DNA from 3 places in the Brevibacillus antibioticus genome. Region 2 is predicted to be linked to each of the others. Evidence: predicted binding sites of a transcription regulator. Region 2 holds the regulator's gene; each other region holds the start of a gene.
What was found. The regulator LexA, encoded in region 2, represses DNA repair genes until DNA is damaged. The targets are predictions, from matches to a motif close to CGAACATATGTTCG.

Region 1: a site for LexA is predicted at 2,076-2,089, ahead of ruvC (crossover junction endodeoxyribonuclease RuvC). Genes of this name have one in related genera too.
Region 3: a site for LexA is predicted at 1,954-1,967, ahead of uvrB (excinuclease ABC subunit UvrB). Genes of this name have one in related genera too.

Annotation. Positions count from the first base shown of each region.
Region 1 is NZ_SZNK01000001.1:2,912,426-2,916,691, reverse strand. Features, by position in the region: gene E8L90_RS13630 (BofC C-terminal domain-containing protein) at 1-502, shown strand, start outside; gene E8L90_RS13625 (hypothetical protein) at 589-1,674, opposite strand; gene E8L90_RS13620 (hypothetical protein) at 1,807-1,998, shown strand; gene ruvC (crossover junction endodeoxyribonuclease RuvC) at 2,149-2,649, shown strand; gene ruvA (Holliday junction branch migration protein RuvA) at 2,646-3,263, shown strand; gene ruvB (Holliday junction branch migration DNA helicase RuvB) at 3,268-4,266, shown strand; gene E8L90_RS13600 (DUF2905 domain-containing protein) at 4,263-4,266, shown strand, end outside.
Region 2 is NZ_SZNK01000001.1:1,403,674-1,407,939, forward strand. Features, by position in the region: gene E8L90_RS06775 (GNAT family N-acetyltransferase) at 1-770, shown strand, start outside; gene E8L90_RS06780 (DUF4269 domain-containing protein) at 834-1,409, opposite strand; gene E8L90_RS06785 (DUF456 domain-containing protein) at 1,518-2,003, shown strand; gene lexA (transcriptional repressor LexA) at 2,053-2,676, opposite strand; gene E8L90_RS06795 (LysM peptidoglycan-binding domain-containing protein) at 2,839-3,174, shown strand; gene E8L90_RS06800 (DUF896 domain-containing protein) at 3,251-3,448, shown strand; gene crcB (fluoride efflux transporter CrcB) at 3,545-3,910, shown strand; gene E8L90_RS06810 (HelD family protein) at 3,949-4,266, shown strand, end outside.
Region 3 is NZ_SZNK01000001.1:5,467,121-5,471,386, forward strand. Features, by position in the region: gene E8L90_RS26375 (hypothetical protein) at 1-868, shown strand, start outside; gene E8L90_RS26380 (flagellar hook assembly protein FlgD) at 933-1,865, opposite strand; gene uvrB (excinuclease ABC subunit UvrB) at 2,046-4,022, shown strand; gene uvrA (excinuclease ABC subunit UvrA) at 4,038-4,266, shown strand, end outside.

The DNA.
Region 1 (4,266 bases), 1.5 Mb from region 2:
TATCCTGTTAGTGAGTAAGGAGGGAAACGATTCAGGTCTTGCGCGCTTACTGAACCATACAGGTGAAGCAAATGTAGTCGCGGGTGCGTCGTACGAGTTGGTTTTAGCACGCCATTATTTATGTGGGGTGCGAGATGAAGAACATGTATCAGTTCGTACCAATCAACTGGCAGACGTCATGGGCGATTACAATGGATGGGAAATTGTACAAGCTGAGCCTGTGAAGATGATCTTGATGAAGCGAGAGCAGGATATAGCGCCAGTGTGCAAGGAGAATGGACATATCGGAATAGCAGCGGACGGAATGCTTGCCCTGTTTCATGGTCTGCCTGCTGAACAAGATGTCGTGCAAACCTTTTATCGAATCGATACTGCAAAAATGGAAGCGAGTCTGCCAAAAGAGGAATGGGAGAATCTGAAACGGGGGATTCGCATTCGGAATTTGGCAGAGTATAACAGTGTATTGTCCACCTATGGCGAATACCAATGGAGCGGACAATGAATACGGGTAGACCTAAAAGCAATCCCTTTCGAGCCTTTCGTGTAACAAGCACGTATTGGACAGGAAAGGGATTTTTGTTTCCATTGCTATGGATTCAGTTCAACCGCAATGATTTGCCAGCGTTCCCCCGGGACTTCGCGGCGCAAAAGAAACTTCCATGTCCTTCGAAAATTTACGCCTTCCTCAGCGGTATACGTGAGCCGAACAGGAACTTCTATCAAAAGGGGGCCACGTTCGTCTGACGGGATGACGATTTCTGACGTTCGTACAGATTCAATCGAAGACAGCCCTTCTGGAAGTGAGAATCCGTCCGTTGTCATTCGCATCGCATGAGTGTCGTGCTCATGCAGAGCCGTGAGGAAATAGCCGACCAGCTCTTCAGGAGAAGCCCCTTTCATTGTAGTCGCCAGTGCTCCAGAGGCTTTGAGAATCATCATACTGTGACTAGGATCAGGCTCTGTGCGTCGATGGGTGGAGCTGCCAAAAAAGTGGATACAAAAATGCCCCGGGAATTCATTTCCTTTAATCGCACCAGCGCCATGAGGCATTCCGTGCATGGATGCTGCAAAATAAGTACCGTCTACCTCTACCAGAATGGCTCTGCGCTTCCACGACCATTTCCCTTGATAAATGTTCTTCATGATCTGTGTATCCTTGCGCGTCAACGGTTGAACATCGGCATGGCGACTACCTGCTCTACGCTGCACATCAAAACGTTGTCCAGTCTCTAAATCAATCACGGTACCGAATTCCATCCGTTTCAACGTTTTTTTCACCTGTTCCCAGGGTAGGGCTTGTGCAAAATGGACAGCCTCTACAGACTTGACCATTTCTTCGATCCGCTGGCGAGCATCGTTTGCCAACACATAACGGCGAGGCATTTCTTTTTCATAAAGCTGGCCATCGTGATCATATACATACGTTCGTTTTTTTATGGTCAGTGTAGCTCGTATCCAGTGCGGGTTGTAGGAGGCGACTTGGGTAGTAGAGCCCAATAGCCGCTTCGTAAATTGCTTTTGATCACGGAAGGCCATGGTCGTTTGGAAGGAGGACACGGGTGACACCGAAACGGTGACCGTGATGTCACTCTTGACCTCAGCAAATGCAGAGTGTGGCATTGCCAATGCGATTACGAAAAGGCATATACAAAAAATAAGGACTTTGCTTCGCAATAACCAACACCTCCACTGCTTATCATTTCAATTAGATATCTGGGTCATGTGACGTAAATCTTGGTATCATAACGCCATTGCGCTTACGCCATACTGATTTCATACGGTGATCGAAGGAGGAGTCTTTAGACCATGTCTACCATGCCTAGAGGTAGCTACAAAGACCAGTTCCATCAGCGTTTGTACGTCCAGTTGAACCAGGGGCACAACAAGCTCAATTACCAACAGATCAACAAGATCAAAGAGCACATGCAGAGTGGCGTAGACGAATATGCCCACTTGCAGCATGATGTGTCGGATTCACTCGGAATGAACAAACACTAATAGACGACGCCGTATAACCCGTTCCTTTTATAGGGAGCGGGTTTTTTTTATAAGGTGGTGAACTTCGATATAAAATGGAAATACACGTTCGCTTTTTGGGTGCTTTGTGTTACAGTAGAGAGTAGAATCTTTGCTCACGGAGAGTGGACTATGCGCATTTTAGGAATTGACCCTGGCATTGCGATTGTTGGCTTCGGGGTTGTGGATAAAGAGGGCAGCCAATTGCGTCCCGTCCAATATGGAAGCATTCAGACAGAAGCAGGATTGCCAGTACCGCTTAGATTGAAACAGATTTTTGAGGCAATGCAGAGCCTTCTGGAAACATATCGTCCTGATGAAATGTCCGTCGAAAAGCTTTTCTTTAATAAAAACGTGACGACAGCCTTTACAGTTGGTCAAGCGCGAGGGGTTATTATACTTGCAGCAGAGCTGGCTGGTGTGCCGGTCTATGAATATACCCCGATGCAGGTCAAGCAAGCCGTGACTGGGTACGGGGGAGCAGAGAAGAAGCAAATACAGGAAATGACGAAGCTCCTATTGCGGTTAAAAGAAGTACCAAAGCCTGACGACGTGGCGGACGCATTGGGCATTGCCATTACGCACGCACAGTTTCGCGCGTTCATTTCCATTTCGGAAGGGGTTCAGAAATGATTGATTTTGTAGAAGGTACACTTAGTTATCTCGATTCGGAATACATAGTCATCGAAACGGGCGGGATTGGTTATCGACTGTTTTGCCCAAACCCGTACCAATTCGTTCGGTATGAAGGCAACAAAACCAAATTGTTTACCCATCACCATGTGCGCGAAGATGCCATCCTGCTGTATGGCTTCGCTACCCGTGATGAACGCGATTTGTTCCGCAAGCTGCTTGATGTTAGCGGAATTGGTCCAAAGGGCGGATTGGCTATTCTGGCTGCGGCGACGCCTGAGCAGCTGGTGATGGCGGTTCAACAGGAGAATGTTACCTATTTGACGAAATTTCCGGGGATTGGGAAAAAGACGGCCCAGCGCATTATTCTCGATTTGAAGGATAAATTGGTAGGGTACACCCCATCTGCGATTTTGACTGTTGCAGCGGGTGATTTGACAGCAGGCGAGAAAGCTGTGTCTGCACTGAACGAAGCACTCGATGCGTTGACTGCACTGGGTTACTCTGATGGTGAACTGCAAAAAATCAGAAACACGCTGTCTGAGAAATCAAAAGAGGGCGATGGTGTAGAAAAGCTCATCAAACAAGGGCTTGCGTTGCTCATGAGGGGGTAGGATTTTGGATTCTCGGATCATCACGACGCATATGAATTGGGAAGAAGATGCGGCGGAGTTGAGCCTCCGTCCTCGCTATTTAAACGAATACATCGGCCAGCAGCATGTGAAGGAAAACTTGAAAATCTTTATTGAAGCAGCCAAAATGCGGAAAGAGTCGTTGGACCACGTACTGCTGTACGGTCCGCCTGGTCTGGGGAAGACGACGCTGTCGCAAATTATTGCAAATGAGCTGGGTGTGAATATCCGAACGACGTCTGGTCCGGCGATTGAGCGTCCCGGTGATTTGGCAGCGATTTTGACCAATCTCCAAGAAGGCGATGTCCTGTTTATTGACGAGATTCACAGGCTCAACCGTAGTGTCGAGGAAGTTTTGTATCCAGCAATGGAGGATTTTGCGCTGGACATCATAATCGGTAAAGGGCCAAGCGCTCGCAGTGTCCGTTTGGATTTGCCACCATTTACACTGGTGGGGGCTACGACGCGGGCTGGAATGCTTTCCGCGCCGCTTCGAGATCGCTTTGGAGTTGTAAATCGCCTGGAGTTTTATACAGTCCCGGAACTGACCTTTATCGTTTCGCGTGCAGCCGACATCCTGCAGGTCGTCATTCGCGAAGGCGGAGCAGAAGAGATTGCCAGACGTTCACGTGGAACACCCCGGGTGGCAAATCGTTTGCTGAAGCGGGTTCGCGATTTTGCCCAGGTAAAAGGCGAAGGTGTCATTACGACAGAGATTGCCAAAGAAGCGCTGGAAAGATTGCAAGTGGATGCTTGCGGTCTCGATCATATCGACCACAAACTATTGCTGGCGATTATTGATCGTTTTGACGGTGGACCGGTTGGACTGGATACGATCGCAGCAACAATCGGAGAAGAGTCACAAACGGTGGAAGATGTTTGCGAGCCATACCTCATGCAGATTGGCTTTATGCAGCGGACGCCGCGGGGGCGGGTTCTTACTCCGAGTGCATACCAACACTTTGGTCGGGAGATGAAATCGTGA
Region 2 (4,266 bases):
GGAATGACAACTATGTTTGCTATTCCTATTTGGATGGGGAACAGGTTATTGCCAACGCTTCCGTTAGTAAGATGATCGTGAACATCAATGGTAAGGACTACGAGGCGCTCCAGGTAGGAACGGTCATGACTCATCCAGCTTATCGCAATCAAGGATTGGCAGCAAAGCTGATGAACCATATTATTCAAAGATATGAGAAGGAATACGATTTTATTTATTTGTATGCCAATGATACCGTGCTCGATTTTTATCCGAAGTTTGGATTTGAGAGAATACAGGAAAGTAGTTTTTGCTTATTGGCATCCGATTTGAAAAAACAAGTGGAACAAAAAGCGGTTTTGCGCAAGCTGGAAGTTGATAGCGAGGCCGATTATCTCGTCATGAAGGAATTTGTCGCCAAGCGAATCCCCGTATCATCGCGATTGGGCGTCAAGAATAGTGAGCAACTGGTGATGTTTTACTTTCTGCTTGTTTTTCGGGATGCGATCTATTACGTCGAAGAGCAGGATGTGATCGTATTATTTGAACGGGCGGAAGACCAACTTCATGTATTTGATTTGGTAAGTAAAAAGCCAGTTGATATAGAAGCGGTTATTTCTCATTTGGTAACAGATGAGACAGCAATCATTCATTTTCACTTTATGCCGGATAGTGAGAATGAGAAGATCCAATCTGCTTTGATGACAACGACGGACGATGTCTTATTTGTTCGTCCCTCGTTCAAAATGGAGATAGAACATTTTCGTTTCCCGCTAACTTCTCACGCATAAAAAGTCCGTTTTTTTGTTGTTAGGGACAACATAAAACATAATCAAAACCATGTTCTCTGAAGATCAATCCTTTCGCAGGAGCTGAACTCTTTGTCGTAATTCCTGTTCGGTTAACGGCTCCAATTGCAACAAGGCCTCATATGGATCATCACCCGGAATTTGAAAGTACCTGGCAAATGCTGGCTCTGTCTTGATGCCGTTTTGCTTCAGATCCCTGATATGTTGGTAGGCATCCAAGCCCGCTATGTCTAACAATCGTGCCTCGATGTCCATATGACGATAGGCATTTTGCTTTTCGACAGCAACCGGTTGAGCAAACAATTCAAACCAAAAGTCAGCTGTGAAAAACGAGATAACGCATGTGGGAATACTTTTTACATCTAGCTGTGTCACTTCAAATCCGGGCAAGCCGCCAAATGCTGTACGAACAGCCTGCTCAAACTGTTCCAGGTCATGACTCTCGCAAATAATATCCAGATCGCTTTGCACAACATCAATGTCCAATGGGATGGTTCCGGCCAGCACAGGACGGTAATCGGATAGTACTTCCATGATGTGCGTCTGTTGAATCGCTTCCCATGCGGCTTTTTGGCGCATCGTTCCTCTGCTCAAGTAAGAGAGATCATGCCAATTTCTCATGAGACTACCTCCATGTCTACTTTCTTTTAAAATAGTTTAGACAAAAGTGAATAAGTACGCAACGAAATCGGCAATCACTCGTATACCTAAAGGAAGGGAGTGTAGTGAATGGAAATACTTTTGTGGGTCGTGGTTGTGTTATTGTTCTTACTAAGCATCGCAGGAATTTTTTTGCCCGTTTTACCGGATACGATTTTGCTGTGGGCGGGCTTTTTGCTCTATCACTTTTTCATTGCAGATCCAGGAGCGGGATTGCCGGCCTCCTTTTGGTGGGGAATGGTCGTTCTAAGTATTCTGCTTTATGGTGCTGACTTGCTGACGAACATGTACTTCGTGAAAAAGTATGGGGGATCCAAATGGTCATCCATTGCTGCTGCGGTCGGAATTTTCCTCGGGATTTTCGTTTTTCCACCGTTTGGTATGCTGATCTTGCCGTTCGTATTCGTCGTTCTCGTAGAGTTGATGGTACAGAAGCAGTCGATGGAGCGAGCATTGAAAGCGGGGGTAGGCTCACTGATCGGATTTTTGGGCAGCGCGGTCGTAAAAGTTATCTTGCAAGTTACGATGATCATCTGGTTTTTTGTCGCTAGATAACATATAGAAAACGCAAAGGACAGCCGAGGCTGTCCTTTTTTACGTGGAACTAATGAATGAGGCGATAGACACCGATGACTTTACCGAGAATGGTGACTTGCTCCAGAATGATCGGTTCCATTGTGGCATTTTCCGGTTGGAGACGGAAGTGGTTCTTCTCTTTGAAAAATCTTTTGACGGTGGCTTCGTCTTCTTCCGTCATGGCTACGACAATGTCACCATTGTCCGCTACATGCTGTTGGCGAACAATGACGTAGTCTCCGTCGAGAATTCCAGCATCAATCATACTGTTCCCGGAGACGCGCAGCATGTAAACCTTGTCAGAAGTCACGATATTGTCTGGAAGCGGGAAGTATTCTTCTACATCCTCAATGGCAGTAATCGGTTGTCCAGCGGTTACTTTACCGATTACTGGCACACGGACGACAGAGTCTTCAAAATTGTCTTGAAAACGATCTTCATCTGATAGCAATTCGATAGCGCGAGGTTTGGTAGGATCTCGACGAATGAGGCCTTTTTTCTCCAAACGTGCTAAATGACCATGTACCGTTGAGCTGGAAGCTAGTCCGACAGCCTCTCCAATTTCACGTACGGAAGGCGGATACCCTTTATCGCGAACTTCCTTTCGTATGAACTCGATGATGGCTTGTTGTCTACTCGATAATTTTGACATAAAAAGACACCTCTGATTTCTCGAACATATTTTCCAGTATTATACCATGGGAGCTTGCGTTCGACAAACATAAGTTCGATTATTCGTTGACATGAACGTATGTTCTCATTTATCATGAGGTTACAAGAGATCAGAACGTATGTTTGCAAGGGGGCCATTATTATGAATTCATCGACTGTACGTAATCGTTTCGAGAAAAAAGAAGAACGTCGTGTTCGTTTTGGTATCACGAGAGGTCAAGCTCTCTTGTTTCTAATTACATTTACTCTCTTTTTTTATCTGCTGACCGAACTGGTGTTTGCTTCTTCGCCAATGGAGGAGCCACAAGGGTTAGAAGTAATCGTACAAACCGGTGATAGCCTATGGTCGTTAGCTGTTCGCCACTCAGATCAGCATATAGATGTTCGTGACTATATCATAGAAATCAAGGAAGCAAACGGTTTGGATAGCAACAGGATTTACCCGGGTCAGACTCTGATCATGCCTGATATGCCGTAAGTGCTCGGTTGTCTTGCGGGATCATTCGAATGTGGTATAATGAAGCGGCACTACTACAGAGTGGGAGGAACCAGCAGTGGTATCTGACGCAGAAATTAAACGCATTAACGAATTGGTCAAAAAATCTCGCGAAGAAGGTTTGACCGAAGAGGAAAAGCTCGAACAAAAAGCATTGCGCCAAAAGTACATTGACGCCGTTAAGCTTTCGTTGAGAGCAAATTTGGATTCCATCCGTTATGTGGAAGACCTTGAAGAAAATAAGCCAAAACAGTAAGATAACAATTACTGATACGACAGACATCCTCGCTTGACGCTAGGGTGTCTTTTTCTGTGACATACATAACGCTCTGATAACCAGGGAGGGAAAGCAATGGCGTGGATAGCTGTGGCGGTTGGAGGAGCAGTTGGCTCACTTTTGCGCTACGTATTGTCTTTGCTCGCGAATCAGCCGGGATGGCCGTGGGGAACCTGGATCGCCAATGTTTGTGGATCTTTGATCATCGGCATCTTGTTCGTGCTGGGGAAAGAACGTGGCTTTTTATCTCCGACACTCTATCTCTTATTTGCAACGGGTGTCATGGGAGGATTTACGACTTTCTCTAGCTTCTCCTTGGAAGTGGTCTCTTTTTGGGGAGAAGGCCACTTGTTACGTGGCACTTTGTACGCTCTTCTCAGTTTGGGAGTCGGTTTACTTTCTTGTGCGGTTGGAATTTGGCTGGCTAGGCAATGGTCCTGATACTTGCAATGACACGATACATGTGAGGGGGAATGAAGATGAGTACACAGCATCGTGATTATGAATTGGAACAAAAAAAACTGGATGAAACCATTTCAGCGATCGACGAAGAAATGGAGCAGCTTCGCAATGAGATTCGCGAGGCAACAGATGACTATGTGAAACAGGTCGTTAACTATAAAAAGGCAAAGGATTTGACCTATCTTGAAGATCAGGGGCGAGAGAAGCCTTATTTCGGCAGAGTAGATTTCTTGAAAGATGAAATCTACGAGCTGGATCAGGTCTACATAGGAAAACGCGGAATTGTACGCAGCGATACATTTGATTCTGTCGTCGTGGATTGGCGCGCGCCTATC
Region 3 (4,266 bases), 4.1 Mb from region 2:
GGTAACACCGAATTCCCGAGCGACAACCACTCCGTCTCAGACTATCAATGTGACTGGAACAGGTGAGACGTGGGTAGCGCAAACAGAGACGCAAGCGCGTGATATGTTACGCATGTTGTTTAAAATCGAAACAGAAAAGCTACCGCTGTCCATCTACGAGGCGAGTTACGATGATAGGCCAGCCCTTCGTTATTTCATATGGGGAAATTTTGGTGAAGGGGTTCCCGATGCTGACAAGATATCTCGAATGGCTACCTTTCCTGAGGGAAGTAGTAACGGCGAGCAGCATCATCTCCTCGTGACAGATGCAAAAACTGGTGAACTGCTTGAATTCTCCACAAAGGTGAACAATCCGCAATGGTCTAACGTGAAAACAGATAAGAAGCGGGAGCGGATGCAAGCGGAAAAGCTATTAAATAGACTGACTCCATCTGGAAGCAATCAGATCCAAGTAACGGAGAATGGAGATGAAAGGTACATCTCGATCATAGCTGATCCCCTTGTGAACGGTATTTCGGTTTATGGGACCAATCAGAGTGTGGAGAACGGGATGTATACGATTCGAATCGATTCATGGACAGGTACATGGGAGCAAGTGAGCATAAACAAACCGGCTAGTATCAAATACCCGGCCCGTTCGCAAGCCCTTAAAGAACAAGTGGCCATGAACCGTCTACTGCAATCCTATCCACTTGAGTTGACCTACATTCACCAGCCAGATTATAAGAAAGACACAATTACCTGGAAGCTCGGCTATGACCTTTCGTTTCGCCAAACTCGCTCGCATTGCTTCTGCGGGGGAGAATTTAAAGTAGATGATACGTTTTATGTGGATGCGATAACCGGAAAAGTGATCGTAAACGAATAGGACCCTGCATAAGAAAAAGCCGCCTTCTCCGATTTCGAAGATGTGCGGCTTTTTGTATAGGATTTTAGGCAGTTGCTTCGAATCCTGTGATTTGATTGAGACCAACTTTTTTATCATCCTGGAGGACGAATTCGACTACTCCGTTTTTCATGCTGACAGCTTTGACCACTCCGGTAAGAGGCGTATTGGCAGTGGTGCCGTCCGGATTTGTCTGAGACTGATTGTACGTGATGTTGTAACCGATCATTTGCGCGTAGGCAAGGGAGTTGCCCATTGTTCTGTTTTCAGGTTTCACCGTCATGCCTACGATTTCTTCGGCTTTTACGGTTGATCCATTATCCAGTTGGAACTGTGCGGTACCGTTTTTGGTGGTAAAGCCAGTGATGACGCCATTCAAGATTTCATCAACCTTGGAAATGTCATTTGTGGTAGCTGGATTGCCATCCCGGTCGACTTCCTTTGTTACTTTATAGGAAATCTCACGACCGATCATTTCCATGTACTTCACGCTGTTATCGAGCGTATTACCCGCCAGACCTTGCGATTCCAGTCCAGAGACGTCTGCCAGCGGAATCGGTGTCGATTCGCCTGCGATACGGAAGTAGATTTTGCCTTGATCCATGTAGACGGCATCAAGTACGCCTTCTTTCTTCTCCGTCTTCGTTTCTCCGGTCATCTCGTCTTTTGTAGTGAGGGAATACGAAGCTGTACGACCTACCAGCTTTTCATACTTATCCAAAGTGACCATGCTGTTGTTCGATTGCTCCATCAGCGTGGTCATTTTTGTAATTTTTTCTACCATGGTCAGCATACTTGTTTGCTGGATGAACTGAGAGTTGTCCATGGGGGACATAGGGTCCTGATGCTTTAACTGCTCCAGCATGAGCTTCATAAAGGCGTTTTGGTCGAGCTCGGTGGAGAATTCTTTTTTGCCTTTATAGCTCATATGCGGTTGTATATAAGGGTTATTTTTGACGGTTGTTCCGTTATCTGACATGTCAATCCTCCCTGAAGGTGGCGAGTCTATCTGTGTATGTTTGTACTTCCTTCATCATATATCGGAAAAATCGGTGGAAAGATGAAGACAAACGTTTGTTCGAATTTTGGGCTTAAACTAGCCGGAATTGTGTTATAATGGAAGTAGAAACAGTCATGCTATGAGGAGATGAACGAGGGAATGGAGCGTTTTGAATTGGTATCGGAGTTTCAACCGTCCGGTGACCAGCCGACCGCCATTGCCGAACTGGTGGCAGGGTTACAGGCTGGCAAGAGACACCAGACATTGCTGGGGGCGACGGGAACGGGAAAGACTTATACGGCTGCCCAGGTAATTGCTCAGGTGAACAGACCGACACTCGTGATGGCCCACAACAAAACTCTGGCAGCTCAGCTATGTGCAGAGTTTAAGGAGTTTTTCCCGAACAACGCGGTGGAATACTTCGTCAGCTACTACGATTACTATCAACCTGAAGCATACATTCCCCAATCGGATACGTTTATTGAAAAAGACTCGAGCATCAACGAAGAGATCGACAAGCTCCGTCACTCGGCTACCAGTGCGCTGTTTGAACGCCGAGATGTGATCATCGTCGCCTCCGTCTCCTGCATTTACGGATTAGGTTCACCAGAAGAGTACCGTGAACTGCTCTTGTCTTTGCGTGTTGGCATGGAAAAAGGACGAGACGAGATTTTACATCGTCTGGTGGATATCCAGTACACACGCAACGACATCAACTTTACACGTGGTACGTTCCGCGTGCGGGGTGACGTGGTGGAGATTTTTCCTGCCTCACAGAGTGAGCAGGCGATTCGCGTAGAATTTTTCGGAGATGAAATTGAGCGGATTACTTCGATTGACGTACTGACTGGCGAGATTTTGGGACAGCGTGATCACATTGCGATCTTCCCTGCCTCCCACTACGTGACGCGCGAGGAGAAAATGAAGCTGGCTGTCCAAAGCATCGAGGCCGAGCTGGAAGAAAGATTGAAAGAATTCCGTGATGCGGGCAAGCTCTTGGAAGCACAGCGACTGGAGCAACGTACACGGTACGATATTGAGATGATGATGGAGATGGGCTTTTGCTCCGGGATCGAAAACTACTCACGCCATCTGACAGGACTGCCTGCCGGGCATGCTCCGTATACCTTGCTGGATTACTTCCCAGAAGATTTTATCGTCATGATGGATGAGTCGCATATGACCTTGCCGCAGGTTCGAGGGATGTATAACGGTGACCGCGCACGGAAGGATGTACTGGTCGATCACGGATTCCGTCTGCCTTCTGCACGCGATAACCGTCCACTCAAGTTCGAGGAGTTTGAAGGAAAGCTGAAACAAGCGATCTACATTTCAGCTACGCCTGGTCCTTATGAGCTGGAGCACAGTCCAGAAATGGTGCAGCAGGTGATTCGTCCGACAGGCTTGATTGACCCAACAGTTACAGTACGTCCGATCAAAGGACAGATTGACGATTTGATTGGGGAAATTCAAGCCACGATTGCGAAAAATGAGCGGGTTCTCGTCACGACTCTGACGAAGAAAATGTCTGAGGATTTGACGGACTATCTGAAAGAAATCGGAATCAAGGTCCGCTATCTTCACTCGGATATTAAAACGATGGAGCGGATGCAGATTTTACGTTCATTGCGCTTGGGTGAGTTTGACGTGCTGGTCGGGATCAATCTCTTGCGGGAAGGTCTAGACTTGCCGGAAGTATCGCTTGTGACGATTTTGGATGCAGACAAGGAAGGCTTCTTACGCAATGAGCGCTCGTTGATTCAGACGATCGGTCGGGCTGCGCGGAACGCAGAGGGACGCGTGATCATGTACGCGGACAAAATGACAGATTCGATGGCCTCTGCGATTCGAGAGACAGAGCGTCGGCGTTCCATTCAGATGGCGTACAATGAAGAGCACGGCATTACACCACAAACCGTGAAAAAGTCCGTCCGCGAAGTAATCGAGGCGACCAAGGTAGCGGAGGAAAAAGCAGATTACTTGCCACATGCAGATTTCAAAAAAATGCCGAAGAAGGATCGCGTGGCTGTCATAGAACGGATGGAAGAAGAAATGAAGGAAGCGGCACGCAACCTCATGTTCGAGCGCGCGGCCGAATTGCGTGATTTGATTCTTGAGCTGAAGGCGGAACTCTAAGGAGAGGTTTTTTTCATGCCATTAGAACATATTGTCGTAAAGGGTGCACGTGCCCACAATTTGAAAAATGTTGATGTAGTCATTCCGAGGGACAAATTCGTCGTTCTGACGGGTTTGTCTGGCTCGGGTAAGTCCTCGCTCGCTTTTGATACGATTTACGCAGAGGGACAACGACGCTATGTCGAGTCTCTGTCCGCATACGCCCGTCAATTTCTCGGGCAGATGGACAAGCCAGATGTGGATT